DNA from 4 places in the Methylobacterium sp. P3_A11 genome. Region 3 is predicted to be linked to each of the others. Evidence: predicted binding sites of a transcription regulator. Region 3 holds the regulator's gene; each other region holds the start of a gene.
The links. The regulator PhoB, encoded in region 3, activates phosphate uptake and scavenging genes when phosphate is short. The targets are predictions, from matches to a motif close to TGTCATNNANCTGTCAT.
Positions count from the first base shown of each region.

Region 1: a site for PhoB is predicted at 2,502-2,518, ahead of AC1DXK_RS03005 (UDP-2,3-diacylglucosamine diphosphatase). Genes of this name have one in related genera too.
Region 2: a site for PhoB is predicted at 4,350-4,366, ahead of AC1DXK_RS24180 (Orn/Lys/Arg family decarboxylase). Genes of this name have one in related genera too.
Region 4: a site for PhoB is predicted at 4,009-4,025, ahead of AC1DXK_RS15005 (YdcH family protein). Genes of this name have one in related genera too.

Region 1 is NZ_JBFUGA010000005.1:65,251-72,634, reverse strand. Features, by position in the region: gene AC1DXK_RS03015 (ribonuclease HII) at 1-541, opposite strand, end outside; gene AC1DXK_RS03010 (glycosyltransferase family 4 protein) at 579-1,625, opposite strand; gene AC1DXK_RS03005 (UDP-2,3-diacylglucosamine diphosphatase) at 1,636-2,451, opposite strand; gene AC1DXK_RS03000 (aminotransferase class V-fold PLP-dependent enzyme) at 2,969-4,177, shown strand; gene AC1DXK_RS02995 (D-2-hydroxyacid dehydrogenase) at 4,281-5,225, shown strand; gene AC1DXK_RS02990 (NADP-dependent methylenetetrahydromethanopterin/methylenetetrahydrofolate dehydrogenase) at 5,436-6,299, shown strand; gene fchA (methenyltetrahydrofolate cyclohydrolase) at 6,314-6,955, shown strand; gene AC1DXK_RS02980 (malate--CoA ligase subunit beta) at 7,264-7,384, shown strand, end outside.
Region 2 is NZ_JBFUGA010000097.1:8,651-16,034, forward strand. Features, by position in the region: gene AC1DXK_RS24160 (YceI family protein) at 1-24, shown strand, start outside; gene AC1DXK_RS24165 (cytochrome b) at 41-646, shown strand; gene AC1DXK_RS24170 (YceI family protein) at 643-1,227, shown strand; gene AC1DXK_RS24175 (GNAT family N-acetyltransferase) at 1,378-1,956, opposite strand; gene AC1DXK_RS24180 (Orn/Lys/Arg family decarboxylase) at 1,956-4,301, opposite strand; gene AC1DXK_RS24185 (hydroxyacid dehydrogenase) at 4,668-5,648, opposite strand; gene AC1DXK_RS24190 (hypothetical protein) at 6,153-6,908, shown strand; gene metB (cystathionine gamma-synthase) at 6,918-7,384, opposite strand, start outside.
Region 3 is NZ_JBFUGA010000010.1:65,148-72,531, reverse strand. Features, by position in the region: gene pstA (phosphate ABC transporter permease PstA) at 1-141, shown strand, start outside; gene pstB (phosphate ABC transporter ATP-binding protein PstB) at 164-979, shown strand; gene phoU (phosphate signaling complex protein PhoU) at 1,092-1,811, shown strand; gene phoB (phosphate regulon transcriptional regulator PhoB) at 1,959-2,654, shown strand; gene AC1DXK_RS05375 (protein-disulfide reductase DsbD family protein) at 2,837-5,014, opposite strand; gene AC1DXK_RS05370 (aminopeptidase P family protein) at 5,134-6,972, opposite strand; gene AC1DXK_RS05365 (hypothetical protein) at 7,037-7,363, shown strand; gene rmf (ribosome modulation factor) at 7,364-7,384, opposite strand, start outside.
Region 4 is NZ_JBFUGA010000043.1:29,238-36,621, reverse strand. Features, by position in the region: gene AC1DXK_RS15030 (acyl-CoA dehydrogenase family protein) at 1-570, shown strand, start outside; gene AC1DXK_RS15025 (tetratricopeptide repeat protein) at 726-1,598, opposite strand; gene AC1DXK_RS15020 (5-(carboxyamino)imidazole ribonucleotide synthase) at 1,931-3,043, opposite strand; gene purE (5-(carboxyamino)imidazole ribonucleotide mutase) at 3,040-3,537, opposite strand; gene AC1DXK_RS15010 (YdcH family protein) at 3,616-3,834, opposite strand; gene AC1DXK_RS15005 (YdcH family protein) at 4,039-4,221, shown strand; gene AC1DXK_RS15000 (propionyl-CoA synthetase) at 4,523-6,448, shown strand; gene AC1DXK_RS14995 (CopG family transcriptional regulator) at 6,972-7,384, shown strand, end outside.

The DNA of each region.
Region 1 (7,384 bases), on a different contig from region 3:
CAGGATGGCGCCGGGCGAGGCGCCGCATCAGCCCGTCGCGGAACACTTTGGCGACGATCGAGGCGGCGGCGATCTGGGGCACCAACCGGTCGCCGCCGATCACGGCGCGGCCTGGAAGGCCGGGTAGGGCGTCGCGCCCGTCCACCAGCACGGGTGCGGCGAGGCCGAGCCTGGCGACCGCCCGCGCCATGGCGTCGAGGGTCGCGGCGCGGATGTTGATCCGGTCGATCAGCGCCCGGGAGCCCGCCGCCACCGCGACCCGGGCATGGGCCTGGATCAGGGGCGCCAGCCGTTGCCGCACCGCCTGGGGAACGCGCTTGCTGTCGTCGAGGGCGGCGAGCAGGTCGGCCGGGAACGCGGCCGGGTCGAACCAGACCGCGGCCACCACCACCGGGCCGCAGAGCGCGCCGCGCCCGACCTCGTCGCAGCCGATCGCCGTCGGGTAGGTGGCGGCGCGGGCTGGATCGAAGGGTGGCCGGGCGGCCGGACGTTTCGCGAGGGGCGTGGCCAGGGGTTTGGCGAGAGGCTTGGCGAAGGGCATGGCGCCTCCTGCCATCCCGGACGGGCGCCGTCACGCGTCAGGCGGCATCCCGGGCACTCCGCGCGCCGCCATGCGCCTCGATGATGTTGACGAAGAACTGCCGCGCGCTCACCTCCCACCCGCAGCGGAGGGCCTCGGCCCGGCACGCGGCACGGGACAGGCCCAGTGCCGCCAGCGCGGCGGCGCGCAGATCCCGATCGAGGATCCCCACCTCCGTCCCGCCGACGACGTCGTTGGGACCCGGTACCGGGAAGGCCGCCACCGGCAGGCCGCTGGCCAGGGCCTCCAAGAGCACGATGCCGAACGTATCGGTCAGGCTCGGAAACACGAACGCGTCGCAGGCCGCGTAGACCGCCGAGAGGTCCGCGCCGGTGCGGGTGCCCAGGAAGCGCGCCCCGGGCGCCAGGGCCTGGAGCCGCGCCCGGTCCGGCCCATCGCCGACTACGACCTTCGTCCCCGGCAGGTCGAGGCCGAGGAAGGCCGCGACGTTCTTCTCCACCGCCAGCCGCCCGACATAGAGGAAAAGCGGCCGGGGCAGGCCGGCGAGGTCCGCGGGCGGCGGATCCTTGGGTTCGGCGGGGCGGAAGCGCCCGGTATCGACGCCCCGGGTCCAGCGCATCAGCCGGGGGAAGCCCCGGGCCGACAATTCGTCCTGGAGCGAGGCGGTACTGACCATCGTGCCCCGGGCGACACTGTGGAACCGGCGCAGGTAGGCGTAGGACCACGCCTCCGGCACCGGCGCACGGGCGGCTAGGTATTCCGGAAACCGCGTGTGGTAGCTCGTGGTGAAGGGCAGGTCGTGGGTTAGGCAGTGCCGCCGGGCCGCGAGGCCGACCGGCCCTTCCGTGGCGATGTGCACGTGGGTCGGCCGCTCCGCCCGCCAGCGTGCCGCCACCCGCTCGCGGCCCGCGTAAGCGAGGCGGATCTCGGGGTAGCCCGGCAGCGGCAGCGAGCGGAAATCCGCCACCGAGAGCAGCGCCGTCTCGAAGCCGTGGTCCGGGGCGCGGCGGACCATCTGCTCCAGGGAGCGCACGACGCCGTTCACCTGGGGATGCCACGCGTCGCTGGCGATCAGAAGCTTCACGGCGGTGTCCTCAAGCCACGGCGCGCCGGCCCGGCAGAGTCTGGGGCACGGCCTCGGCCGTCCGCGCCCGCAGGAGGCTCGGATAGTGCAGGACCTCGATGCGGCCGTCGTAGTGCTCTACGAGCCCCGTGCAGGATTCCACCCAGTCCCCGGTGTTGAGGTAGCGCAATGCGCCGATGGGCCGGTCCGCCGCGTGGTGGATGTGGCCGCAGATCACGCCGTCGGCACCCTGGCGACGCGCCTCCTCGGCGAGGATCGTCTCGAACCGGCCGATGAAGCTCACCGCGTTCTTCACCCGCAGCTTCGCCCAGGCCGACAGCGACCAGTAGGACAGGCCCAGCCGCCGCCGCACCTTGTTGATCAGGGTGTTGAGGGTCAGCGCCAGGGTGTAGGCGCCGTCCCCGAGATGGGCGAGCCAGGGCGAATGGCGCACCACCATGTCGAACTGGTCCCCGTGGATCACGAGGTAGCGCTTGCCGTCCGCGGCCTCGTGGATCGCGGTCTCGGCCAGCTCGATGCCCCCGAAATTCGTGCCGACGTAGTCCCGCAGGAACTCGTCGTGGTTGCCCGGCAGGTAGACGATCCGCGCGCCCTTGCGGACCTTGCGCAGGAACTTCTGCACGACGTCGTTGTGCTCCTGCGGCCAGTACCAGCCGGAGCGCAACTGCCAGCCGTCCACGATGTCGCCCACGAGGTAGATCGTGTCGGCGTCGTAATCCTTCAGGAACGACAGCAGCAGGCCCGCTTGGCATCCGCGCGTGCCGAGATGCAGGTCGGACAGGAACAGCGTCCGCACGCGAACCGGCATCTCCTCAACCTCGGCCACGGCACCCTCTCCCGGCGGCTGTACGGTGCCGGAAACCTGACCGGGATCACGTCTCAGTTTGATGACGCGGGTTGTGCGCGCGGCGGTCGCGCCGAACCTCCGTCGCCTCAGGGGCTCTCAACCCAGGATCGGCTTCGTTGCGACGCACAAAAAATTTTTTTGCCAAGTTCCGGAAGTTTTTCCGGTTTTCCTTTCCGGCTCCACCGCCTCATAATACCAGGAACCGGCGGCTCGACACGAGTTCGGCCGGACATTGACAGGAAGGCGGCGAGGACGGCCCTGGGGCCGTCGGACGGGACGGCATTTCGGAGGCGACCGGTGCGCGGGGGCGTGCCGCGACGCGAGCGGCGTGAGGCCGCCTGCCGCTCCGCTGCGCCCCCCGACTTACGGCAGAGGAAGGCGTTCGAGGGGGCGCGGCGCAAGCCGGCTCCGGTGCGCCGGACCGACTCCCGAGGACACTTGAACAACCCGGCGCGGGTTCACGCCCGCGCGCAATGAACTTTTCGGAGGAAACATCATGGCCGCAACCCGGCGCCCCGGTCGCAACCACCTTTTCATTCCCGGCCCCACGAACATCCCGGACCGCGTCCTGCGCGCCATGCACGTGCCGTCGGAGGATCACCGGTCGCCGAGCTTCCCCGAGCTCGTGAAGCCGCTCCTGCAGGACTCCAAGATGGTGTTCGGCTCGACCAACGGGACGGTGATCCTGTTCCCGTCCTCGGGGACCGGCATCTGGGAGTCGGCCCTGTCCAACACCCTCTGCCGCGGCGACACGGTGCTGACCTCCCGTTACGGCCAGTTCAGCCATCTCTGGGTCGACATGGCTCAGCGCCTCGGCCTCGACGTCGTCGTCCAGGAGGAGGAGTGGGGCACCGGCGCCGATCCGCAGAAGATCGAGGAGGCCCTGCGCGCCGACAAGGACCATAAGATCAAGGCCGTCATGGTCGTCCACAACGAGACCGCCACGGGCGTCACCAGCGACATCGGCGCGGTGCGCAAGGCGATCGACGCCGCCGGCCACCCGGCGCTGCTGTTCGTGGATGGCATCTCGTCGATCGGCTCGCTGCCGTTCGAGATGGACGCCTGGAAGGTGGATTGCGCCATCGCGGGCTCGCAGAAGGGCTTCATGCTGCCGGCCGGCCTCGGCCTGATCTGCATCAGCCCGAAGGCACTCAAGATCGCCGAGGGCGGCACCGGCCGCAACGACCGGCTCGGCCACGCCTACTTCGCCTGGAAGGACCAGCTGGCCGCCAACGCCACCGGCTATTTCCCCTACACCCCCGTCCTTCCGCTGCTCTACGGCCTGCGCGAGGCTCTGCAGGTCGTGAAGGAGGAGGGGCTGGAGAACGTCTACCACCGCCATCACGTGCTCGCCGAGGCGACCCGCCAGGCGGTGGCGGCCTGGGGCCTCAAGCCCTGTGCCAAGGAGCCGAAGTGGAACTCCGACACGGTCACGGCGATCGTGGTGCCGGAGGGCGCCGACGCCGCCAAGGTGATCACCCACGCCTACGAGCGCTACAACCTCTCGCTGGGCGCCGGCCTGTCGAAAGTCGCCGGCAAGGTGTTCCGCATCGGTCACCTTGGCGATCTGAACGAACTGTCGCTGCTGGGCGCCATCGCGGGCGCCGAGATGGCCATGATCGATTGCGGCATCAAGGTCACGCCGGGCTCGGGCGTCGCGGCCGCTTCCAGCTACCTGCGCGAGAATCCGCTGCATAAGGCGTAATCGGCGCACGCGATCGGGGCGGGACCGGGTTGCCGGACCCGCCCCGACGCGCAAGTAAGAACAAGACTATCGAGGAAACTGCCCGTCGTCCGAGAGGGGTCCTATGACCAAGAAGATCGTATTCCTGGACCGTGAATCCCTCGACGCCAGGGTTCGACCGTTCAACTTCCCGCACGAATACGTCGAGCACGACTCGACCTGGACGCCGGAGGACACCGTCTCCCGCCTCCAGGGGGCGGAGATCGCGCTGATCAACAAGGTCCCGATGCGGGCCGAGACCCTGAAGCAGCTCCCCGACCTGAAGCTGATCGCGGTCGCCGCCACCGGCACGGACGTGGTCGACAAGGCCCAGGCCAAGGCCCAGGGCATCACGGTCGTCAACATCCGCAACTACGCCTTCAACACCGTGCCGGAGCACGTGGTCGGGCTGATGTTCGCCCTGCGCCGGGCGATCGTGCCCTACGCGAACTCGGTGCGGCGCGGCGACTGGGCGAAGTCGACGCAGTTCTGCTACTTCGATTATCCGATCTACGACATCGCCGGTTCGACCCTCGGCATCGTGGGCTACGGAGCGCTCGGCAAGTCCATCGCCAAGCGGGCCGAGGCGCTGGGCATGAAGGTTCTCGCCTACGACGTCTTCCCGCAGGACGGGCTCGTCGACTTCGAGACGATCCTGACGCAGTCCGACGTGATCACGCTGCACGTGCCGCTGACCCCCGACACCAAGGGGATGATCGGCGCCGCCGAACTCAAGAAGATGAAGAAGAGCGCCATCCTCATCAACACGGCGCGGGGCGGGCTCGTGGACGAGGCGGCGCTGCTCGCGGCGCTCAAGGACGGCACCATTGCGGGCGCCGGCTTCGACGTGGTGGTGCAGGAGCCGCCCAAGGACGGCAACATCCTGTGCGAGGCCGACCTGCCGAACCTGATCGTCACGCCGCACGTGGCCTGGGCGAGCAAGGAGGCGATGCAGATCCTGGCCGATCAGCTCGTCGACAACGTCGAGGCGTTCGTGGCGGGCAAGCCGCAGAACGTGGTCGAGGCCTAACCTCAGGATCTATGGCGGGCGTTCCCCTCCCCCATGCGGGTAGGGGTAGGGGTGGGGTGGCGCAGCGAGCGCCGCGCCGCTCGATCCTGAACCACCCCCACCTCCGGCTCCTCCCCCGCAAGGGCGAGGAGAGGGGCCGCGTCCCCGTATCGACCCAACCAAGATTCAGCGACAGCGCCGCGCAGGCGCGACGGAAAGGTCCGAAACGAGATGACGAAGAAGCTGCTGTTCCTGTTCGACACCGATGCCGTGCCGAACGTGTTCGACACGGTCGTCGGCTACGACGGCGGCGCCGACCACATCACCGGCTACGGCGGCGTGAACCCCGACAATGTCGGCGCGCTGGTGGACGGCACGATCTACACCCGCGGCGGCTCCGAGAAGAAGTCGACCGCAATCTTCGTCGGCGGCGGCAGCATGGCGGCCGGCGAGGCGCTGTTCACCGCGGTCAAGAAGCGCTTCTTCGGCCCGTTCCGCGTTTCGGTCATGCTCGACTCCAACGGCTCGAACACCACGGCCGCCGCGGGCGTCGCCCTGGTGGCCAAGGCCGCGGGCTCGCTCCAGGGCAAGAAGGCCGTCGTGCTGGCCGGCACCGGACCGGTCGGCATGCGCTCGGCGGCGCTGCTCGCCAGCGAAGGCGCCGAGGTCACGATCGCGGGCCGCGCCCTCGACAAGACTCAGGCCGCCGCCGACCAGATCAACACGCGCTTCAAGGTCAACGTGAAGGCCGCCGCCACGCCCGACGAGGCGTCCCGCATCGCGCTGGTGAAGGGCACGAACCTCGTGTTCACCGCCGGTGCGATCGGTGTCGAGCTGCTGCCGGAGGCCGCCTGGGCGCAGGAATCGTCCATCGAGTTCGTCGCCGACTACAACGCCCAGCCCCCGACCGGCATCGGCGGCATCGACGTGATGGACAAGGGCAAGGAGCGCAACGGCAAGCACGCCTTCGGCGCCCTCGGGATCGGCGGCCTGAAGCTCAAGCTGCACCGGGCCTGCGTCGGCCAGCTCTTCGAGAGCACCGATCAGGTGCTCGACGCCGAGGAGATCTACGCTCTCGCCAAGAAGATGGCCTGACCGGAGGGGCGCCCATGTCGGACACACAGCAGCCAGAGAACGCGACGATCCAGACCTTCCTGACGGAGCTCGCGAGCGCCGCCCCGACCCCCGGCGGCGGCGGCGCGGCCGCGATCTCCGGCGCCATGGGCGCGGCCCTGGTGTCGATGGTCTGCAACCTCACCATCGGCAAGAAGAAATACGTCGAGGTCGAGGCCGAGCTGAAGGACGTGCTGGCCAAATCGGAGGGGCTGCGGGTCGTGCTCACCGGCATGATCGGCGAGGACGTCCAGGCGTTTGACGCCGTGATGGGCGCCTACGGCCTGCCCAAGGCCACCGACGACGAGAAGGTCGCGCGTGCGGAAAAAATCCAGGCGGCGCTCAAGACCGCCTGCGACGTGCCGCTCGCCTGCTGCCGGGCCTGCCGCGCGGTGATCGACCTCGCAGCGATCACCGCCGACAAGGGAAACCTCAACGTGGTGTCGGATGCCGGCGTGGCGGTGCTCTCCGCCTATGCCGGCCTGCGCAGCGCGGCCCTTAACGTCTACGTCAACGCCAAGGGGCTCGAGGACCGGGACTTCGCCGACGAGCGGCTGAAAGAGCTCGAGGGCCTGCTTTCCGAGGCGGGCGCCCTGACCGAGAAGATCTACGAGGTGGTGAAGGCGAAGGTGAACTGAGCGGTCGCCCGGTTCTCCCGCCCCAGCAGAGGGGGGGAGGGCGGGCGCGTGTCCGTTGAAGCCGTTCCAAATTCAACGGCGCCTTCGAACCCAATCCGACATCGGATCGACAGTCGAGGCCGGGTGCATCATGCCCCGGCCTCGTTGTTTTTCTGTATGCTGCATTGCAGCATCGAATACGATCCGTGCTGCGATTGCGAAAAAGTCGTCGTCAAGCCCGAGATCAAAAAATTTGACGGGCGTAATCTTTCGACTCAACTAAAGTAGTGAGCGTCAACGGCGGCAACGAACCGCGGAGGAGACGCCGAATGGACGTCCACGAGTATCAGGCCAAGGAGCTTCTCGCGAGCTTCGGCGTGGCCGTTCCCAAAGGGGCCATCGCGTTCAGCCCCGACCAAGCGGTCTACGCGGCGACCGAGTTGGGCGGCT
Region 2 (7,384 bases), on a different contig from region 3:
GGCGCCTTCGAGAAGCAGGACTGACCCGAGAGGATCCGCCATGGCGACCGCGGTTTCCGCGCGGCGGTACTCCGCCGTGGCGATCCTGCTGCACTGGGCGAGCGCGCTGGCCGTGCTCGTCCTGATCGGCCTCGGGCTGACCATGACGCACGCGGCCCTGGCGCCGCTGCGCCAGTTCCAGCTCTACCAGTGGCACAAGTCGGTCGGCGTCACCGTGCTGGCGCTGACGGCCCTGCGCGTCCTCTGGCGCCTGACCCGCCGGCCGCCGCCGCATCCGGCTGGGATGCCCGCGCGGGAGCGCCGGGCGGCCGCGGCGGCGCATCACCTGCTGTACCTGCTGCTCGTCGGGCTGCCCCTGACCGGCTGGGCCGTGGTGTCGCTGTCGCCGTTCAACATCCCGACCGTGCTGTACGGGTTCGTGCCCTGGCCGCACCTGCCGCTGGCGGCCCTCGTCCCCGACCCGGCCGCCGCCGAGGGTATCCTGAAGCGGGTCCACGCCCTGGTGGCGTGGGTCCTGGCGGCGCTGCTTGCGGTCCACGTGGCGGCGGCCCTGCGCCACCACCTCCTCCTGCGCGACGACGTGCTGCGCCGCATGCTGCCGGGGCGTCGGCCGTTGCATGCCCCAACCGTAGAGCCGACCCGATGACCGCGCGTCACCTCTGCCTGCTCGCGGCGCTCCAGAGCGCGCTTCTGGGCGCGGCGCTGCCGGCCTCCGCGGCCGAGTGGGCGGTCGATCCGGCCAAGAGCGCCATCCGGTTCTCCGGCGTGCAGGTCGGCGTCCCGTTCACCGGGCGGTTCGAGCGGTTCAAGGCCAGTGTGGATTTCGATCCCGCCAAACCCGAGGCGGGCCACGCCCTCGTGCTGGTCGACCTCGCCAGCGCGCGGACGGGGGACGTCCAGCGCGACGAGGCCCTGCCGCAGAAGGACTGGTTCGACGTCAAGGCGGCGCGCGAGGCGCGCTTCGAGGCGACCCGCTTCGTCGACAAGGGGCAGGGCGACTACACGGCGATCGGGACGCTGACGATCCGCGGCACGAGGCTGCCGGTGACGCTGCCGTTCCACCTGACCCTCGACGGCGGCACGGCGCATGCTACCGGGCGGGTCGGCCTCGTCCGCACCGAGTTCGGCGTCGGGCAGGGGGCGTGGGCCTCGGGCCAGTGGGTGGCGCTCGATGTCGGCGTCGAGGTCGACCTCGTCGCGGCGGCGCGGCCGGCGGCCGGCCACTGATACCGGTTCCGGACGAGTCCTTCGACCGGCGTCACCCGCTCCGTCATCGCGAGCGCAGCGAAGCGACCCAGGGCAGCGCGCCCTCCGTAAGTGTGGCGCTACTGGATTGCTTCGCTGCGCTCGCAACGACGGCGGCCCGGTCCCGGCCCGCTACCCCGGCCGGTCCTCCGACCCGGTTCCCAGCGCCCGCTGGACCATGACGCTGTCCGACCAGTGGCCGTACTTGAAGCCCACCGCCCGCAGGTAGCCGACCCGCTCGAACCCGCAGGCCTCGTGGAGACGCAGCGAGGCCGCGTTCTCGGCGTCGATGTAGCCGATCATCTGGCGGTAGCCGCCCGCCGCGCAGGCCTCGATCAGGGCCGGCAGCAGCCGCCGGCCGATCCCGGCATGGAGGTGGTCGGGATGCACGTAGATCGAGTGCTTGAGGGTGTAGCGGTAGGCCGGGCGCTTCCGGAACGGCACCGCGTAGGCATAGCCCGCCACCGCGCCGTCCCGGTCGGCCACGAGGTGCGGCAGGCGCTTCTTGCGCATGGTCTTGCGCCGCCGCTTCAGGTCGTCGGGGAGCAGCCGGTCCTCCTCGGCGACGCTGACATCGGTCACGCCCTTGCCGATATGGTGCTCATAGATCGCCACCATCGCCTCGACATCGGCGTCCGAGGAGGCGCGGATCACGATGTCGGGGCAGGAACGGGTCGCGAGGGGCTCGATCGTCTCGACCTCGATCTCCATCAGGCCCCCTCCCGCGCCACGTAGGTGTGGAAGCGGATCCGCCCGTCCGGATCGACCTCGCGGTAGACGCCCTGGATCTCGGCCTCGAAGCCCGGGAACAGGTTGGCCGAGGCCTCGAACATCTTGAAATAGTCGAGCATGGGCTTCGCCCGGTCGTCTAGGCGCTCGCCCGGCAGCACCGTGCCGATGCCCGGCGGATAGACCAGCATCAGCGTGGTGGCGATGCGCCCCTCGGCCTCGGCGATCGGCACGTAGTCGACCTTGTTGCGGGTCAGCAGCTGGGCGGCGCGCTTGGGCGGCATCACCATCTCGGGCAGGTGTTCCGGCGCGAACTGGCGCCGCTGCAGCGCCGAGGTGCCGGCCTCCCGGTGGAAGGCGTGAAGTTCGCCGCAGAGGTCGCGCAGGCGCACGCCCCGGTAGCGGTTCGGCCGGCGGTTGACGAATTCCGGCATGGCCTCCTCCAGCGGGACGTTGTCGTCGTGGAGCCGCTTGAAGGCGACGAGGCCCGAGATCAGCGTGCCGGCCTTGGAGGATTCGACCCCCGGGGTCAGCAGGAAGAGCAGCGAGTTGAGGTCGTTCTTCTCGGCGACGATCCGGTTCTCACGCAGGTATTGCGCCACGATCGGCGCCGGCACGCCGTGCTGGGCGTAGGCTCCCGTGTGCCGGTCGAAGCCGGGGGTCAGCACGGTGAGCTTGTTCGGGTCGGTGATGGCGTAGCCCGGCGCCACGTGGGTGAAGCCGTGCCAGCGGGCGCCCGGCTTCAGCTCCCAGTGGCGCGGCGTGGCGGCCAGTTCGTCGGTGGGCACGCTCTCCCAGGGCACCTCGGCGCCGTCGGCGTTCACCGTCACGTCCGGCACGAAGGGGTCGAAGAACCAGCGCCGGGCCGGATCGCCCTCGCGCTCCTCGAATTCCCGCCGGATCGCCCGGACCTTCTTGCGCCACTCGATCCCGAGCCGGATCGTGTCGTCCCACAGGATCATGCCCGAGCGCCCCTTCATCATCTGGGCGCCGACATCGAGGGAGGCGAAGAGCGGGTAGAACGGCGAGGTCGAGGCGTGGACGAGGAAGCTCTCATTGAGGCGCTTGTGCTCGACCCGCCGGGTCTGGCCGCGGATATGCCCGTCCCGGGTGTGGATCTGTGAGGCCTGGGAGAAGCTCGCGAGCTGCTTGTGGGTCGATTGCGTGGCGACGATGCCGGGCGAGGTCTCGTCGAGGCCGGTGAGCCCCATGGCGAAGCGCCGCGCGTAGAGCGGGTGGAACTTCATGAAGCCCGCCCAGGCCTCGTCGAACAGGATGTAGTCGCAGAGGTGGCCGATCTTCTCCAGGATCGTCTGGGCGTCGTAGATCGTGCCGTCGTAGGTGCATTGCTCGATCACCGCGACCCGGAACGGCCGCTCCCGTCGCCACGCCTCCGGATCGGTCACCAGCGGGTTCCGGCGGATTTTTTCCCGGATCCGGGCCTCATCCAGGGCCTCGTGGTACATCGGCCCGATCAGCCCGTAGGCGTTGCGGTCGGTCTCCAGGAAGATCGGGATGCCGCCGCCCAGGAACAGGGCGCCGTGATGGGCCGCCTTGTGGTTGTTGCGGTCGAACAGGACGAGGTCGTCCTCGGCCACCAGGGAGGACAGGACGATCTTGTTGGAGGCGGAGGTGCCGTTGAGGACGAAGTAGGTCTTCTCCGCCCCGAAGATCTTGGCGGCCTCCTTCTGGGCCTTCAGCGCCGGACCCTCGTGGGTCAGCAGGTCGCCGAGGTCGAGGACCGAGTTGTCGAGGTCGTCGCGGAAGATCGCCTCGCCCAGATGCTCGACGAAGATCCGTCCGATGGGGGATCGGTTATAAAAGATCCCGCCGTTGTGGCCCGGGCAGGTCCAGAGCTGGTTGCCCTTCTCGGCGTAGTCGACGAGCGCGCCGAAGAACGGTGTCTTGAGGGTCTCGGCGTACTGCGTGACCCGGCTGACGAGGCCGCGGGCGATGAATTCCGGCGTCTCCTCGGCGAGGAAGATGTAGCCGTCGATGAAGTCGAGGAGCTCGACCGGGATGTCCTCCAGCCGCTTGCGGCGGACCATGATGACGATCGGCATCTCCAGGCCGCGCCGGCGCATCATGTCGATGAGGGCTGCGGCCTTGCCGTCGAGGCCGCGCTTGCCCCAGTCGACGACGAGGCAGCCGACCGCCGCGTCGGTCTGGACCGCGATGGCCGCGTCCTCGACGCGCCGGGCGCGCACCACCTCGAAGCCGCGCTGCTCCACGGCTGCCACGATCTGGTTGACGCGCGCGCCCTCGAGATCGTCTGGGTCGAAGGCCGGGGCGCACATCAGGACCGTGAAGCGACGGTGAAAGTCCATGGAGCCCTCTCTGGCCTCGGATGCAGCGGGTGGCTTTCCGGCCCGTCTGCGACGATTGCATGACACGGCGCGCGGCGAGCGGTCTCGGTCCGGACGAAACACCGTGATCCGGGCGGGAGCGCGGGAGCGCGGCGTCCCACGCTCACGATTTCCGGTTGAACGCTCCGGTCGATCCAGCCCTCTCGGTCATCGCGAGCGTAGCGAAGCGACCCAGGGCAGCGCGACCTCGGTCAGCGTGGCGCGACACTGGATTGCTTCGCTCCGCTCGCAACGACGGAGGCACCGAAGCGATCGACCTGACACGGTTTCACACCTCAGGGTGCGTGGCGGGGCTGGAGGCCCGCCGCGGGCAACGCGCGACCGGCCTCACACCCCGCGCCGCTGCTCCCAGACGGCCGGGTTGACCAGCCCGCCCGGCCGCCGGCCGGCGAGGACATCGACCACGCGGGTCGCGGCGGTCTCGGCGGTGCGGATCAGGGCCGCCCCGGTGGAGCCGCCGACATGGGGCGTCAGGATCGCCCGGGGCTGGCGGGCGAGGGGGTGATCGACCGGCAGCGGCTCCTGGGCGAAGACGTCGAGCCCGGCGCCCGCGATCGTGCCGGCTTCCAGCGCCTCCACCAGGGCCGCCTCGTCGATCAGGCCGCCGCGGCTGGTGTTGATCAGGAAGGCCTCCCGCTTCATCCGCGTGAGCTGGTCCCGGCCGATCAGGCCACGGGTGGCCGGGGTCAGCGGCACATGCAGGGAGACGATGTCGGCTTCGCCCAGGAGCGCGTCGACCGAGGCGGCCCGCAGGGCGCCGACATTGGCGAAGTCCGCGTCGGGCCGGCTCGGCCCGTAGGCCAGCACCCGCAGGCCCAGGGCGGCGCCGAGCCGGGCGGTCGCCTGCCCGATCGCCCCGAAGCCGACGAGGCCCAGCGTCAGGCCGGCGAGCTCGACCAAGCGGGCGGTGAACTTGAAGCTGTCGTCGCCGGCCCGGACCGAGCGGTCGGCCTCCGGCAGGGCCTTGGCCAGGGCGAAGATCAGCGCCAGCGTCTGCTCGGCCACCGAGACGGCGTTGGCGCCGGGCGTGTTGACCACCACGATCCCGGCCTCGGTCGCCTCGGCGGTGGCGACGTGGTCTGTGCCCGTGCCGTGCACGCCGATCACCCGCAGGGCCGGCGCCGCCGCGATGGCGCGGGCCGGGAAGCCGGTGTTGCGGGTGATGACGGCGACGCAGTCGGCGACCTCGCGCGCCAGCGTCTCGGGATCGGTCCCGCTCGCCGGGCGCGGCTCCAGCCCGGCTGCGCGCAACCTTTCGAGGCCCGCCGCGTGGATCGGCTGGACGATGAGGCACGGACCGGTGATCACGGCGGAAGCTGCCTCTGCAAACGGAAAGGGGTGGCGGAGAAACGTGCGCCCGGCTCGTCTAAGGCGGGGCGTGCAGCCCTGGCAACAGGCGGCTTCGAGGTCCGCATCCTCAACGGCGCGGTCGTGACGACCGGGCGGCGCCTCGTCGACCGCGCGAACAGACAGGCTCTGCCGGAGTGGGCGCACCGCGACCTCCGCCTGCGCCATACAGGTCCCGCCGCCAGCGCGTCCCGGAGCCTCGGGGATCGTGAGGCACCGTGACCTGCCGCCAGCTCCGGATGCTTCGACAACCCCGCGCGCCCTCCGCTCGGACGGGACGATGTTTCACGGGAAACATCGCCTTAACCATGAGCGGAACGCGGACCACTACGTTCCCGCCGCGGGCTTCGGAGGCTCGGCAGCCCGACGGATGGCGATCCAATCGCGCGACCGGGTCCGGGATCGGCCCTCTGTTGCAGCGGCGCCGTCGCCGCGCGCCGCGCCGCGGGTTACCACCGGCCTGACATGACGACATCGAGCTGGCGCACCCTCCGAAACGTGCAGGCCCAGGCGCGGCTGGAGCGCGCCCTGCCGCCGGTCTTCCCGACGCCCGTCCTCCGCCACGCCCTGGCCCGCCCCCTGATCCCGCCGACGCCGCGACTCGCCGTCGAGAGCTACTGGCGCAGCCACATCCTCCGCGCCGACCGGCTGGCCCGCGCCCTGGCGGCCCGCTCGGGGACCCCGGAGGGCTGGACCTGGCAGCTCGGCGCGGAGGGGCGCGCCGGAAGCTTCCGGATGCCGCCCGCGCCCTATCGTGATCCGGCCTTCGCCCGGGGGCGGGGGACCTGTTGCATCTGCGGCCAGCCGGTCTACCGGTTCGGCTGGCACCGGGATCTCTGGGAGCGGGGCGTGCCCAACGCCAGGGCCGGCTGGCACGCCGCCTGTGTCGCCGCCTGGAAGTTCTGGATCGCCCCGCACGCCCAGGTCCGGGCGCTGAAGCTCCGCCAGCGGCATCGCTGCGCCACCTCCGGCAAGCGCCTGATGCGGACGGCCGAGGTCGACCATGCCCTGCCGCTCTACCGGGTCTGGCGGGAGCATCGCGAGGCGCCCTGGCCGGACCTGCTCGGCTACTGGGGCGCGCCGAACCTCCAGGTGGTCAACCGCGCCGTCCATGTCGACAAGTGCCGCGACGAGGCGGCCGAGCGCTCCCGGACCCACCAGCTCGCCCGCTTCCGCGTGGTCGAGGACGAGTCCGGGTTCAGCGTGGTCGAGGAGGCGTGAGCCGCCGGCTCAGCCGCCCAGCGCCCCGAGCGCCCGCGACAGGTCGGCGAGCAGGTCGGCCTCGGCCTCCAGTCCCACCGACAGGCGCAGCAGCCCGTCGGTGATGCCCGCGATCGCCCGTGCCTCCGGATCCATCGCGGCGTGCGTCATGGTCGGCGGATGGGCCACCAGGCTCTCGACGCCTCCCAGCGACTCGGCCAGCGTGAACACCCGCAGGGCTTCCACGAAGGTCTTCACCGCCGCCCGCCCGCCGGCCAGCTCGAAGCTCAGCATGGCGCCGAATCCCGCCTGCTGGGACTGGGCCAGGGCGTGTCCCGGATGCGTGGTCAGGCCCGGATAGTGCACGCGGGCCACGGCCGGATGCGCATCCAGGAAGGCGGCCAGGGCGGCGGCGTTGCGCTGCTGCTGCTCCACCCGCACGAACAGGGTGCGCAGGCCCCGGAGCGTCAGGTAGGCATCGAGGGGCGAGCCGGTGA
Region 3 (7,384 bases):
GTGATGATCTACCAGTTCGCCCTCTCGCCCTACCCGAACTGGCAGGGCCTCGCCTGGGCGGGCGCGCTCCTCATCACCGCGACGATCCTGGCGCTGTCGATCATCGCGCGCCTCGTGATCAAGCCGCAGCCCACGCGCTGAGACCCCCTTCGAGGACACGACGATGAACGCCGCCTCCGCGATCCCCACGGTCGATCTGAACCGCAATCGCGCCGAAGAGGGCGGGCCTGTACGGATCGCCGTCAAGGGCCTGAACTTCTACTACGGGAGCTTCCACGGACTGAAGGACGTCAACATCAACTTCCACGACCGGCAGGTCACGGCGCTGATCGGGCCGTCCGGCTGCGGCAAGTCCACCCTTCTGCGCTGCTTCAACCGGATCTACAGCCTCTACCCGGAGCAGCGGGCCGAGGGCGAGATTCTGCTGGACGGCGAGAACATCCTCAGCCCCTCCGTCGATTTGAACGAGTTGCGCTCGCGCATCGGCATGGTGTTCCAGAAGCCGACGCCGTTCCCGATGTCGATCTACGACAACGTCGCCTTCGGCTTGCGCCTCTACGAGAAGCTGCCGAAATCCGAGCTGGACGGCCGGATCGAGGAATCCCTGCGCAAGGCCGCCCTGTGGGACGAGGTGAAGGACAAGCTGAAGCAGCAGGGCACCGGCCTGTCGGGCGGACAGCAGCAGCGCCTGTGCATCGCCCGCACGGTGGCGCAGCGCCCGGAGGTGATCCTGTTCGACGAGCCGACCTCGGCCCTCGACCCGATCTCCACCGGCCGCATCGAGGAGTTGATCGAGCAGCTGCGCGACGAGTTCACCATCGTGATCGTCACCCACAACATGCAGCAGGCGGCGCGCATCTCGCAGTTCACCGCCTTCATGTATCTGGGCCAGCTGGTCGAGTTCGGCCCGACCAACCGGATGTTCATGAACCCGACGGAGCGGCGCACGCAGGACTACATCACCGGCCGCTTCGGCTAGCCTGCCCGAACCCTCCGGCCCCGGGCACCGCCGCTCCACCTCCGGGGTCTGCCGGCGGATCGCCGTCCGCCCCCCGGAGCGCCGCCCCCGGGACACCATCGAAGGATCCACCATGCCCGGCCATATCGTCACCTCCTACGATACCGACTTGGAGAACCTGCGTCGCTCGATCTCGGAGATGGGCGGCGTGGCCGAGAAGATGACCGCGGAGGCGACCGACGCCCTCGTGCGCCGGGACGACACCCTCGCGCAGGCGGTGATCCTGGCCGACAAGCGCCTCGACGCCCTCCAGCGGGACATCGAGGAACGCGCGGTGCTGCTCATCGCCCGGCGCCAGCCCCTGGCGATCGACCTGCGCGAGACCATCTCGGCGATCCGCGTCTCCGGCGATCTCGAGCGGATCGGCGACCTCGCCAAGAACGTCGCCAAGCGGGTGGTGGCGATCTCCGATCAGGCGCCGGCACAGAAGATCGTTCTGGGCGTGCGCCACATGAGCGACCTCGCCGAGGGTCAGCTCAAGGACGTCCTCGACGCCTATGCGAGCCGGGACATCGAGGCAGCGCACGACGTCTGGGAGCGCGACGGCGAGATCGACGCCCTGTACAATTCCCTGTTCCGCGAACTCCTGACCTACATGATGGAAGATCCGCGCAACATCWCGTRCTGCACGCATCTCCTGTTCTGCGCCAAGAACGTCGAGCGCATCGGCGATCACACCACCAACATCGCCGAGACGATCCATTACCTCGCCACGGGCGAGACCCTGGCGGGCGACAGGCCGAAGAACGATGCCTCGAACTACGTGACGGTGGACGGTGTCCAGGCTCCGTGAGCACCCGGAATCGGGCCGTACGCCGCGGCTGGGGGCGCCGTCTCCTGTGGGGTGCCGCCAGAGAGGCCGTGCGTACGGATTGAGGCGGAGCGGTGCCTCCTGCACCATCCGCGGGGCCGCTGGTAGAACGGGTCATCAAACGTGAGCATGCAAGTCCTGATCGTCGAGGACGAGGAGGCGCTGACCACGCTGCTGCGCTACAATCTCGAGGCGGAAGGCTTCCTGGTTGACACGGCTGCCCGCGGCGACGACGCCGAATTGCTGCTGGCGGAGCGGATCCCGGACCTCGTCCTGCTCGACTGGATGCTGCCGGGCCTCTCAGGGATCGAGCTGTGCCGCCGGATCCGGGCGCGCCGGGAGACCGAGCGCCTGCCGGTGATCATGCTCACCGCCCGCGGCGAGGAGGGTGACCGGATCCGGGGGCTCGGCACGGGGGCCGACGACTATATCGTCAAGCCGTTCTCGGTACCGGAACTGCTCGCCCGGATCCGTGCGCTTCTGCGCCGGGCCAAGCCCGCCCACGTTTCGGACCGTCTGGCGGCGGGCGACCTGGAGCTCGACCGCACCGGCCACCGCGTCCGCCGCGGCGGCGAGGAGTTGCATCTCGGTCCGACCGAGTTCCGGCTGCTGGAATTCCTGATGCTGGCGCCGGGCCGGGTCTTCTCCCGGGAGCAGCTGCTCGACGGGGTCTGGGGTCACGACGTCTACATCGACGAGCGGACCGTAGACGTGCATGTCGGGCGCCTGCGCAAGGCCCTGAACGGGCCGCGCCAAGCGGACCCGATCCGGACGGTGCGCGGCTCCGGCTACGCCTTCGACGAGACCTTCTCCCTCGAAGCCTGAGGCGGCCCCACGGGCTGTCCGGATAGGACATCGCTCCGGCCGTTCCGTCATCACGAGCGCAGCGAAGTGACCCAGGGCATCGGGACGCCTGTGAGCGTGGCGCTGCTGGGTTGCTTCGCTCCGCTCGCAAAGACGGCGGGACGGGCGCGCGGATCTTCGAGCGGGCTAGGCCCCTCAAAGCCTCAGCGGGCCAGCGCCGCGCTCCGGCCCGACGCGGCCGGCACCGCCTCCAGCGCCGCGAGGACCGTGCCCTCGGTCAGGATCTGCGGCAGCACCTGGGGCTCCCCGGTGCCGCTGTAGAGCAGGTAGAGCGGCACGCCGCTGCGCCCGTGCTTCTCCAGGAGGCGGGTGATCTCGGGGTTCTGATTGGTCCAGTCGCCCTTCATGTAGGTCACACCGCGCTCGGCCATCGCGGAGCGTACGGCCTTGGTGTTGAGCGAGGTCGCCTCGTTCACCGCGCAGGTGATGCACCAGGCGGCGGTCATGTCCACGAAGACCGGGCGGTGCGCATCGATCAGGGCGGCGAGGCGTGCCTGGGTGAACGGCTCGACCCCGTCGGCGGCCTGCGCCGACGGCGCGATGCGGTCCCGCGGCAGGGTCACCGCGAGGGCGGCCCCGGCGAGCAGCGCGAGGGCCGCGGCGGACTGCGCGATCCGGCCGGCCGTGGGCGCGCCGGCACGTCCGTGCTCCCAGGCCCAGGCCGCGAAGCCGATCAGCACGAGGCCGATCAGTGCCGCCAGCAGACCCTGGGGATCGACCTGCTGTGCCAGCACCCAGATCAGCCACGCCACCGTTGCGTAGACCGGGAAGGCCAGGATCTCCTTGAGGGTCTCCATCCAGGCCCCCGGCCGCGGCAGCGCCCGCAGGGCCGGCGGCCAGAGCGTCAGCACCAGGAACGGCAGGGCGAGGCCGAGGCCGAGGCTCGCGAACACGGCGAGCGCCACCCCTGCGCTCTGGGTCAGCGCGAAGCCCACCGCGGAACCCATGAACGGTGCCGTGCAGGGCGTCGCCACGAGGGTCGCGAGGACGCCGGCGAAGAACGAGCCGCTCAGGCCGGCCCTTCGGGCGAGGCCGTCACCGATCCCGGCGAGGCCGCCGCCGACATGGACGACGCCCGACAGGCTCAGGCCCATCGCGAACAGCAGGTAGGCGAGGCCCGCGACCACGGCGGGCGATTGCAGCTGGAAACCCCAGCCGATGGCCGCGCCGCCGCCCTTCAGGGCGATCAGCAAGGCGGCGAGGGCCAGGAAACTGCCCACCACGCCCGCCGTGTAGGCGAAGCCGTGCAGGCGCAGCCGCGACCGGCTCTCGCCGGCATGCCGGACGAGGCTCAGCACCTTGATCGACAGCACCGGGAACACGCAGGGCATCAGGTTGAGGATCAGGCCGCCGAGGAAGGCGAAGGCGGCAGCCGTCGCAATCGTCAGGGCGTCGAGATCGGGACCGATCGCCGTTGTGGCCGCCGCCGGTGTGGTCGCCGCCGAGGCCGCCGGGGCCGCGGCGGCCTGGAGCACCGGCTCGTCGCCATACGCGAAGGCCAGGCGTCGCGTTCCGGAATCACCCAGCTCGTCGAGGGTCAGGACGCCGGGGAGCGTGCCGGGCGCCGGATCGGCCGGAGTGCTGCGGGCGAGGGTGAGGTGCAGGCCGGATTCGTCGACGGACATCACCTGCGCGGCGGCGTTGTCGATCGCCGTCTCGGCATAGGGAAAGTACGCGGCGTTCCGGATGGAATCCGGCCTGAGGCCGGTCGCGGCGAAATCGAGCCGGAGGGTGTCACCCTGGCTCGACACGCGGAGCGGCCAGAGTGCCGGCTTGGGCAGGGCGGCCCGGGCACGGTCGAACAGCGCCGCATTGGCCGGGTCCGGGTCGGCCTTGCCCACCGGCAGGGTGAGGGCCAGATCGGCCGAACCGGGGACACATTCGGTCTCGCAGACGAGGTAGGTGAGCTTCGCCCGGATCTGCACCGGATCCGCCGGGTCGAGGCTCGGCGGCGGCGTGACCGGAACGAGGAGCGTCACCTCGCCCTCGTAGCCGTAGTTCATCAGCGTCGCGATCGGGATGCGCTCCGGGGCGGGCCACCGGATCGCCCCGGGGTTGAAGCCCGCTGGCAGCGTCCAGGTGACCTCCGGCGGCAGGCCGGAATCACCCGGGTTCCGCCAGTAGACGTGCCAGCCGGGCTTGATCTGCATCCGCACCGCCAGCGTGAAAGGCTGCGCGCCGGCGACCGCGGCGGGCTCGGCCACGAGGCTCGACCGGACGAGGTCGGGGGGCGTGCGGAATCCCTGCGGGAGACCTTGGGCGGCAGCGGCCGAGAGGCCCGCGGTGCAGGCCAGGATCAGGATGGCGAGGCGGCGGATCATGCTGTCCCTTCGCGCGCAGGGCGGTCGCGGTTTCACGCGGGGCGTGTCCGGCCCAGGGCGGGCATTTTCACGATGCCGGGTCTTACCACGACCTGCGACCGGGGTCCTGCGCCGGTGCGTCACCCTTCCAGCGGCGCCGTAGCGCGCTCCAGCCAGTCGCGCGTATCTGCGTCCAACCCGTGTGCCAGGGTGTCGCGCACCCGGGCGTGGTAGGCGTCGATCCAGGCGCGCTCCTCGGGGTCGAGCAGGTCCGTCCAGATCAGCCGCCGGTCGTACGGGGCGAGCGTCAGCGTCTCGAAGCCGAGCATCGGACGCTCGCCGCCGGCGATGGTGCGGGGCTCGACCAGCACGAGGTTCTCGATCCGGATACCGTAGGCGCCGCGGGCGTAGTAGCCGGGCTCGTTGGACAGGATCATGCCGGGTTCCAGCGCCACCGTGCCGGTCTTGGCGATCCGCTGCGGCCCCTCGTGCACCGACAGGAAGGCGCCGACGCCGTGTCCGGTGCCGTGATCGAAGTCGAGGCCCGCCCGCCAGAGCGGTGCCCGGGCGAAGGCGTCGATCTGGGCACCGGTCGTGCCCACCGGAAACACGGCCCGGGCGATGGCGACGTGGCCCTGCAGGACCCGGGTGTAGCGGTCGCGCATCTCCGCGCTCGGAGCGCCCACCGCGACCGTGCGGGTGATGTCGGTGGTGCCGTCCGGATATTGCGCCCCGGAATCGATCAGGAACAGCTCGCCGGCCCGGACCGTGCGGTCGGTGGCGCGACTCACCCGGTAATGGACGATCGCGCCGTTCGGCCCGGATCCCGAGATCGTCGGGAACGAGACCTCCCGCAGGTCGCCCCCCGCGGCGCGGAAATCCTCCAGCGCCTCGACGGCGACGATTTCGGTGAGGCCGCCGGCGGCGGCCGCGCCGTCGAGCCACGCCAGGAAGCGCACGACGCTCGCCCCGTCGCGGATATGGGCGGCGCGGGCACCAGCGATCTCGGCGGCATTCTTGACCGCCTTCATCCCGGTGATCGGATCCTTGCCGATGTCGGCGGTTCCGCCGGCGGCCTCGATCTTCTCTTTCAGGGCCACGGCGCCGGTCGCCGCATCGAGGCGGACCCGCACGCCAGCCAGGGATCCCAGCCCATCGTCCAGATCCGCCCGGGACAGGATCTCGGCGAGGGGGGCGAGCGCCGCACGCAGGGCCGGGTCGACGTTCGGCGAGCCGAGGAACAGCCGAGCCCTGCCTTCGCGGGGGAGGATCGCGTAGCCGAGGGCCAGGGGGGTGTGGCCGACATCGGAGCCGCGCAGGTTGAACGCCCAGGCGAGATTGTGCGGGTCCGAGATCACCAAGGCGTCGCAGCCTCCCTCGGCGAGGGACGCGCGGATCCGGACGAGCTTGTCTGCGGCGGTCTCGCCGGAGAGCGCATCCGGATGAATTACCACCGGTCCGGCGGGCGGCCTCGGCCGGCCGGCCCAGACCGCGTCGACGAGGTTCGGCACCGCCCGGACCGCGCCGCCCGCACGGGTCGCCGCACGCTCCAGCCGAGCCAAGCCGTCCGGCGTGTGCAGCCAGGGATCGAAGCCGAGCACCTGATCCCGCTTGAGGTTGGCGCCGATCCAGGACTCCGCCGTCGAGTCCGACAGGGGCACGACCGCGACCACGCCGGTATCGACCTGCTCGGGTGCCTGGAGGGTATAGCGGCCGTCGACGACCAGCGCCGCGGTCTCCATCAGGATCACGGCCGTGCCGGCCGAACCGGTGAAGCCGGTAAGCCAGGCCAGGCGCTCGGCATCGGCCGGAACGTATTCGGACTGGTGCTCGTCGGCCCGCGGCACGACGAAGCCGTCGAGCCCGTTCTCGCGCAACGCCGTCCGCAGGGCCTCGATTCGCTCAGGCCCCTTCCGATGGCTCGGATCGTCGAAGCTCTGGAAGCGGGCGTGGGGCCGTGGCGGGCTGGTCTCGGTCATGCCGCGAGCCTAGCGCCCGCCGCTCCCGCGTCGCAACACCCCGCCTTCGCGAGGGACCGCATCGTTGCGGTGGTTAAAGATCGTCAACAATCTTATCACGCCGTGGGTTTTGGCCTATTCCTCAGACATGCCACGCCGCGTTTACTACCGGATCAGCGACAGACCCGACGGCCGCTTCGACGCCGTCGTGACGATCGAACCTGCGACCGTGGTCCGCCGGGACGGTTTCGATTCGCTCGCGGAACTCGAGGAGTGGATCGACGGTCTGCGGATTTTGATGGCCGCCCTCGGCGCGCCGGTGGCGCAGGCCGAAGGGGGTGAACTGCCGACGGAGACGACCGGGGAACCGCCCGGGCCGCATCGGCCCGGGCGATTGCGGACCGCGCGCTGATCAGCCGCCCGTCGCCGGAGT
Region 4 (7,384 bases), on a different contig from region 3:
GCGGTCGAGGCCTACCCGACCCAGGATGGCGGCCGGGCCGCGGAAGTGTCGTTCTCGGACGTGCAGCTCCCCGGCGACGCGGCCCTCGGCGATCCCGAGGGCGGCCTGCCGCTCCTGGAGCGGGTGGTCGAGCACGGGATCGCGGCGCTGGCCGCCGAGGCGGTCGGCTCCATGGACGCGCTCCACAAACTGACCGTGGAATACCTCAAGACCCGCAAGCAGTTCGGCGTCAGCGTCGGCTCGTTCCAGGCGCTGCAGCACCGGGCGGTGGACATGCTGATCCAGCTGGAGCAGGCCCGCTCGATGGCGCTCTACGCCGCCATGATGGTCGCTGCGCCGGATGCGCCGGCCCGGGCCGCGGCCCTCTCGGCCGTGAAGGTGCAGATCAACAAGGCCTGCCGCTACGTCGGCCAGGAGGCGGTGCAGCTCCACGGCGGCATCGGCATGACGCTCGAATACATCGGCGCCCACCACTTCAAGCGGCTCGCCATGATCGAGTACCAGCTCGGCGACACCGCCCATCACCTGCGCCGGATCACGCAGGACGCGAACGGGCTTCTGGCGGCCTGAAGGGCGGGCACGCCCGTTCGCGGCCTCGTCCTGGGGCGCCGGAGCGACGCGGAAGCCACCGACGAGGCTTCCGGACAGCGTCGTGATTGGAGCCCGCCTTCGAGACTCGCCGATGCGGGTCTCTCAGGGTGCGGGCGCCGAACGGGGAGCCGGGATCAGTTGAACAGCGAGCCCACACCGCCCTGGACGCGGCCGAGACCGGCGCGGGCGACGGAATTGTTGGGATCGATCACGGCGGCGCGCTGGTAGTTCTCCAGCGCCTCCTTGCGCTGCCCCGACTTCTCGTAGGCGAGGCCGCGGTAGGCCCAGGAGGTCGCGTCCTTGTTGTTGACGTTGAGGGCCGCGTTGTAGTCCTCGATCGCCTTCGGGTACTGGTTCGTGGCGATCAGGCTCTGGCCGCGGGCCGCGTAGGGCGCGGACTTGAAGGGGTCGCGGTCGATGGCGGCGTCGAAATCGGCGATCGCCTGGGTCTCCTGACCCTGCTTCTGCTTCACGAGGCCGCGAGCATGGTAGGCCTCGGCCGATTCCGGCATCAGCCGGATCGCGACGTTGAGGTCGTTCAGCGCCTGGTCGAGGTTGCCCTGGGCGCGCTCGACATTGGCGCGGCCGATATAAGCGGGGCCGTAATTCGGATCGATGCCGATCGCCTTGGTGAAGTCCTGCAGCGCGGGGCCGTCGCGGCCGACCTGACGGCTGGCGAGCGCCCGGTTGTTGTAGGCCGAGGCCGAGTTCGGATCGATCTGGATCGCCTTGGTGAAGTCGGCGATGGCGTCGTTGAACTGGCCGGCGCGGGCATAGGCGGCCCCGCGGGTGTTGTAGGCGGCCGCATCGTTCGGGTTGCGCTGAACCACCTCGGTCAGCGAGGCGATGTTCACGTTGGTGGCGCCCGTGGTGTCCGTCTCCAGCACGGCGTATTGCCGCGCGCCGGCGGCGCTCCCCACGGTCTCACACCCCGCCAGGGCCGCGGCCGAAAGCGCGGCCGCGCCGATCAGTGCCGACTTCCGCGCCAGCCCGTTGCGTACGATCATCGCCCCACTCTCCCCGAGGCGCAGCCCGCCTGCCGCGTGCCCGCCCCGCCCCTCTCAGTCCAAGAGCCCGCGCGCCGCGCCGGGCACACCCGAATCCGGGGTACCGTCGCGCATCACGGTGAAGGCCGGCTTAAGAAGCGCCGCCTCGTGATCCGGCCGCCGCCGGTCCCGACGGGACTCAGGCGATGCGGGCGGACTCGATCGACAGGCTTCGGAACCGACCACGACGTGGTGGAAGCGGCGGGATGTGGCGAAGGTATGGCTCGACGGGCCCCGGCGCCGAGTCCGGGCTCGCGGCCGCCACGCGGCGGCGCGAGTGTGCCCTCGAAGCCTCAGGAACCGGTCGGGCAGGTGCCGAGGCGCGTCACGTGACCCATCTTGCGGCCGGGACGGGCCTCGCCCTTGCCGTAGAGGTGCAGATGGGCGCCGGGCTCGGCCAGCAGGGCGTGCCAGTCGTCGGCCTGGGCACCGATCAGGTTGCGCATCTCCACCGGCAGGCCGCCGACGCGGGCGGCATCGCCCAGGGGCCAGCCGCAGACGGCGCGGACGTGCTGGGCGAATTGCGAGGTCAGCGCCCCCTCGCTGGTCCAGTGGCCGGAATTGTGCACCCGGGGTGCGATCTCGTTGACGACGAGCCGCTCCGCCCCGTCCTCCCGCACCAGGAACATCTCCACGGCGAGGACGCCGACATAGTCCAGGGCGTCGGCGATGCGCCGGGCGATGTCGAGGGCCGCGCGGCCGGTCTCAGGGGCGAGGCCGGGGGCCGGCACCCGGGTCAGCGCCAGGATGTGGTCGCGGTGCTCGTTCTCGCACAGGTCGAAGGCCGCGAAGCTGCCGTCGCGGGCGCGGGCGCCCACCACCGAGACCTCGCGCTCGAACGGCACGAAGCCCTCCAGGATCAGCGGCGCGCCGCCGAACTCGGCGAACAGCGCGTTGCGGTCACCCTCGGCCCGCTCGCGCAGGATGCGCTGACCCTTGCCGTCATAGCCGAAGCGCCGGGTCTTGAGCACCGCCGGCAGGCCGATCACCTCGATCGCCCGGTCGAGGTCGTCGGGCGCGTCCACCGCCCGGAACGGCGCGGTCGGGATGCCGAGGCCGTTGACGAATTCCTTCTCGGTGAGGCGATCCTGCGTGGTGGACAGCGCCCGCGCGTTGGGGTGCAGGGGGGCGTGCCGCGCCAGGATGTCGGCGGTGGCGTGCGGGATGTTCTCGAACTCGTAGGTCACGACGTCGACGCTGCGGGCGAAGGCCGCGAGCGCCTCGGGATCGTCGTAGGCCGCGCAGGTGGTCCGTGCGGCCACGTCGAAGGCGGGGCTGTCCGCGTCGGGGGCGTAGACGTGCACCTTGAGGCCGTAATCGGCCGCAGCGAGCGCGATCATGCGCCCGAGTTGCCCGCCGCCGACGATGCCGAGGGTGGAGCCGGGGCCGAGGATCCTGTCCGTCACGCGTTCTCTTCCGTCACCGGCCGTTCGGCCACCGAGGCGGTCTGGGCCGCGCGCCACGCCTCCAGGCGCTCCGCCAGTCCCGCGTCTGACAGCGCCAGGACCGAGACGGCGAGCAGGGCGGCGTTGATGGCCCCGGCCCGGCCGATCGCCAGGGTCCCCACCGGGATTCCGGCCGGCATCTGGACGATGGAGAGCAGGCTGTCCTGGCCGGACAGGGCCTTCGACTCCACCGGCACGCCGAAGACCGGCAGACGGGTCATCGCAGCCGCCATGCCGGGCAGGTGCGCGGCACCGCCCGCACCCGCGATCACGACCTTGAGACCGGCCGCGACCGCGCCCTTGGCGAAGGCCACGAGCCGGTCGGGGGTGCGGTGGGCCGACACGATCCGCGCATCGTAGGGCACGCCGAGGGCGTCGAGCGTCTCGGCGGCATGCCGCATGGTCGCCCAGTCGGACTGGCTTCCCATGATGATCGCGACCGGAGGCGACACCATCGTTGATCCCGGCAAAAGAGGGCGCTTACAGGCGGCGCGGGTCCGCGGCAAGGCGGACACCGGAAGCGTCCACCGGCATCAGGCGATGATGTCCGGCGTGACCATGTCCTCGACGTGGCGGATCCGATCCCGCAGGGTCAGCTTGCGCTTCTTCAGCCGCTGGATCTGGAGCTGGTCCCCGGCGACGCTGCGCTCCAGCGCCTCGATGGCGCTGTCGAGGTCCCGGTGCTCCTCCCGCAGGCGGGCCAGCTCGCCGAGGAGGTCCGACTGCGCGCTCTCACTCGACTCTTCCGCCATCGTCACCTGCGGATCCGAAGACCGTTCATCGCCCGGGACGTTCATGGCCCGCGCATTCATCGTCCAAGAGCATGCGGCACGGCCCCGCCCCGGACAAGCCGGCGCGGTAAGCATTCGTCAGACTTAGCAGCAGAAAACGCTTCGACAGGTCCGGCATCCTGTGCCAATCTCGACGTGTCGAAACGATGACAGGAGATTCGGCTCATGTCGCTGCAGACGCATCTGAACCAGCTCGCCCGGAAGCACGAAGCCCTCGAGCGTGAGATTCACGAAGCGATCCACAGGCCTTCGGCGAACGACCTCCATATCGCCGAGCTGAAGCGACGGAAACTCCTCCTCAAGGACGAGATCAACAGGCTCCAGGCCGGCAACGACACGCTGCACTGAGCCGCGGATCCGTCAGCCACGTTAGCAGACCCACTCTGACAGCCGCCGCAACGGGAGCCCCCGATGCGGCGGTTTTTCCATGGTCCGCACCTTATCCAGCCCGTCTCATTCCAAGTCCCGCGACTTTCCATGCTCCACGCGTCGCCGGTTCGTAGCCGGGCCGCGTGGGGCTCCGCCGCCGGACCGGACGGCGCAGGCGCGGGCGTCGCGGGCTGGACCCCGGCCAGCCCTCGCCCCGGCGCGAGAATGGGCTAATCTGCTCCGACCGCCGGAGAGCGGCCCGTGAGGAAACGCCGAGCCGATGACGACCGCCAGCCTTCCAGGCCGCTATCCCGAGACCTACGAATCGGCCCTTCGCGATCCGGAGGCGTTCTGGCTCGCTGCCGCCCGAGCCCTGGACTGGACGCGGGCGCCCGCCCAGGCCTTCGCGCCGGAATCCGGCCCCTACGGCCGCTGGTTCCCGGACGGGTCCCTCAACGCCTGCCACAACGCCGTCGACCGCCACGCCGCGGGGGCACGGGCGGAGCAGGTGGCGATCCACTACGATTCGCCCGTCACCGGGACCAAGCGCAGCATCACCTACCGGGCGCTGCGCGACGAGGTGGCGGTGCTGGCCAGCGTGCTCGCCGGGCTCGGCGTCGGCAAGGGCGACCGGGTGATCCTCTACATGCCGATGGTGCCCGAGGCGCTGTTCGGCATGCTGGCCTGCGCCCGGCTCGGCGCGGTCCATTCGGTCGTGTTCGGCGGCTTCGCGGCCAACGAGCTCGCGGTGCGGATCGAGGACGCGGCGCCGAAGGTGGTGCTCGCCGCCTCCTGCGGCATCGAGCCGAACCGGGTGGTCGCCTACAAGCCGCTGCTCGATGCGGCCATCGCCGCCTCCCGCCACAAGCCCGAGGCCTGCCTGATCCTGCAGCGCCCGCAGGCCGCCGCGACCCTCCTGCCGGAGCGGGACCACGACTGGGCGGAGAGTGTCGCGGCCGCCAGGGCGGCGGGCGCCGAGGCGGCGTGCGTGCCGGTCGCCGCCACCGACCCGCTCTACATCCTCTACACCTCGGGCACGACGGGGAAGCCGAAGGGCGTGGTCCGCGACACCGGCGGCTACCTCGTCGCCCTCGCGTGGTCGATGCCGAACCTCTACGGCGTCCAGCCCGGCGAGACCTATTTCTGCGCCTCCGACATCGGCTGGGTGGTCGGCCACTCCTACATCGTCTACGCGCCGCTGCTCCACGGCTGCACGACGGTGCTGTACGAGGGCAAGCCGGTGGGCACACCCGATGCCGGCGCCTTCTGGCGGGTCGTCGCCGAGTACGGGGTGGCGTGCCTGTTCACCGCGCCGACGGCCCTGCGGGCGATCAAGAAGGAGGATTCCGCCGGCGCCCGGATCGCCGACTACGACCTCTCCGCCTTCCGCAGCCTGTTCCTGGCCGGCGAACGCGCCGACCCCGACTCGGTCGCCTGGGCCGAGCGCGTGCTGGACAGGCCGGTGATCGACCATTGGTGGCAGACCGAGACCGGCTGGCCCATCGCCGGAAATCCGATGGGTCTCGGCCTCCTGCCGGTGAAGCACGGCAGCACCTGCGTGCCGATGCCGGGCTACCGGGTCGAGGTGCTGGACGAGGGCGGCAAGCCCGTCCCGGCCGGCACGATGGGCACCATCGCGATCCGGCTGCCCCTGCCGCCCGGCTGCCTGCCGACCCTCTGGGGGTCGGACGACCGCATGCGGTCGAGCTATCTCGCCACCTTCCCGGGTTACTACGACACCTCGGATGCCGGGGTGATCGATCAGGACGGCTACATCACGGTGCTCGGGCGGACCGACGACATCATCAACGTGGCGGGCCACAGGCTGTCCACCGGCGGCATGGAGGCGGTGCTGGCGGGCCACCCGGATGTCGCCGAATGCGCGGTCATCGGCATCCGCGACGCGCTCAAGGGCGAGGTGCCCTGCGGCTTCGTGGTGCTCAAGGCCGGCGTCGACCGGCCCACCGAGGCGATCGAGCGGGAACTCGTCGCCAAGGTGCGCGACGAGATCGGCCCGGTGGCGGCCTTCAAGCTCGCCCTCACCGTGCCGCGGCTGCCCAAGACCCGCTCGGGCAAGATCCTGCGGGCCACGATGAAGCGCATCGCCGACCACGAGCCCTGGACGATGCCGGCGACGATCGACGATTCTACGGCCCTGGACGAGATCGGCGAGAGCCTGAAGGGCCGGGGGATCGGCGCCGGCTGATCGTCGGATCCGCGTCCGGGCCGCGGCGTCATCGCCGGGACCGGGCGCAGCGATCCGAACGAAGGCGGCCGGTCTTCGGAAGGAGGCCCTCCGCACCGCTCGGCGCGCGCAAGCTGTCGAATCCGGCTCCGGCACGATGGCCGGGTCCGTCGGCCACCCGATCGCCTCCAGCCGGCGCATCCAGGCCGATCCCGGGCACCGCGCGCCCTCGCGGCGCGCCGGCATCCGTGGGACGGACATGCGCCCGCAGGCCCGTGCCTGCGGGCGAAGCGGCGTCATCCCGTGACGCCGCGCTTTCCGACGTCGCACGGCCCCGGGTCGGGTCGCTGCGCCGGCGATGACGGCAGTGGCGGCGATCCGGCGACGCCCCGATCCGCCTGCCCTGGCGACGCCCTTCGAAACACGTCCGTCCAGGCCGGATCGCAGGGCCGTGATACCCGTCGGCGCGCCCTGCATCTTGCGCCGACCTTGCGCGTCTCCATCTATAGACCATCCAACCGGATGGCCAAGAGCAGGTATCACGATGACCGACGCCAGTCGCGACCTCCGTCCGAAGGTGCCGGACAGCGAGAAGATCACGGTCAATCTCGGCTTCGTCGATCTCGGGCGCGTCGATCTGATGGTCCGCGACGGTTTTTACGCCAACAGGGCCGACTTCATCCGCACGGCCGTGCGCAACCAGCTCGACCGCCAGGAGGAGGCGCTCCGGCAATCGGTGGCGCGGCGCCAGCTCCGGCTGGGGGTCCTGCACGTCTCCCGCGCGGAGCTGGAGGCGGCCCGGGATGCCGGCTCGCCCCTGCACATCCAGGTCCTGGGCCTCGCCACGATCGCCATCGACGTCACGCCCGAACTGGCCCGGGCCGCCATCGCCTCCGTGGAGGTACTGGGTGCCCTCCAGGCGAGCCCCGCCGTCAAGGCGGCCCTCGCCGACCGCAC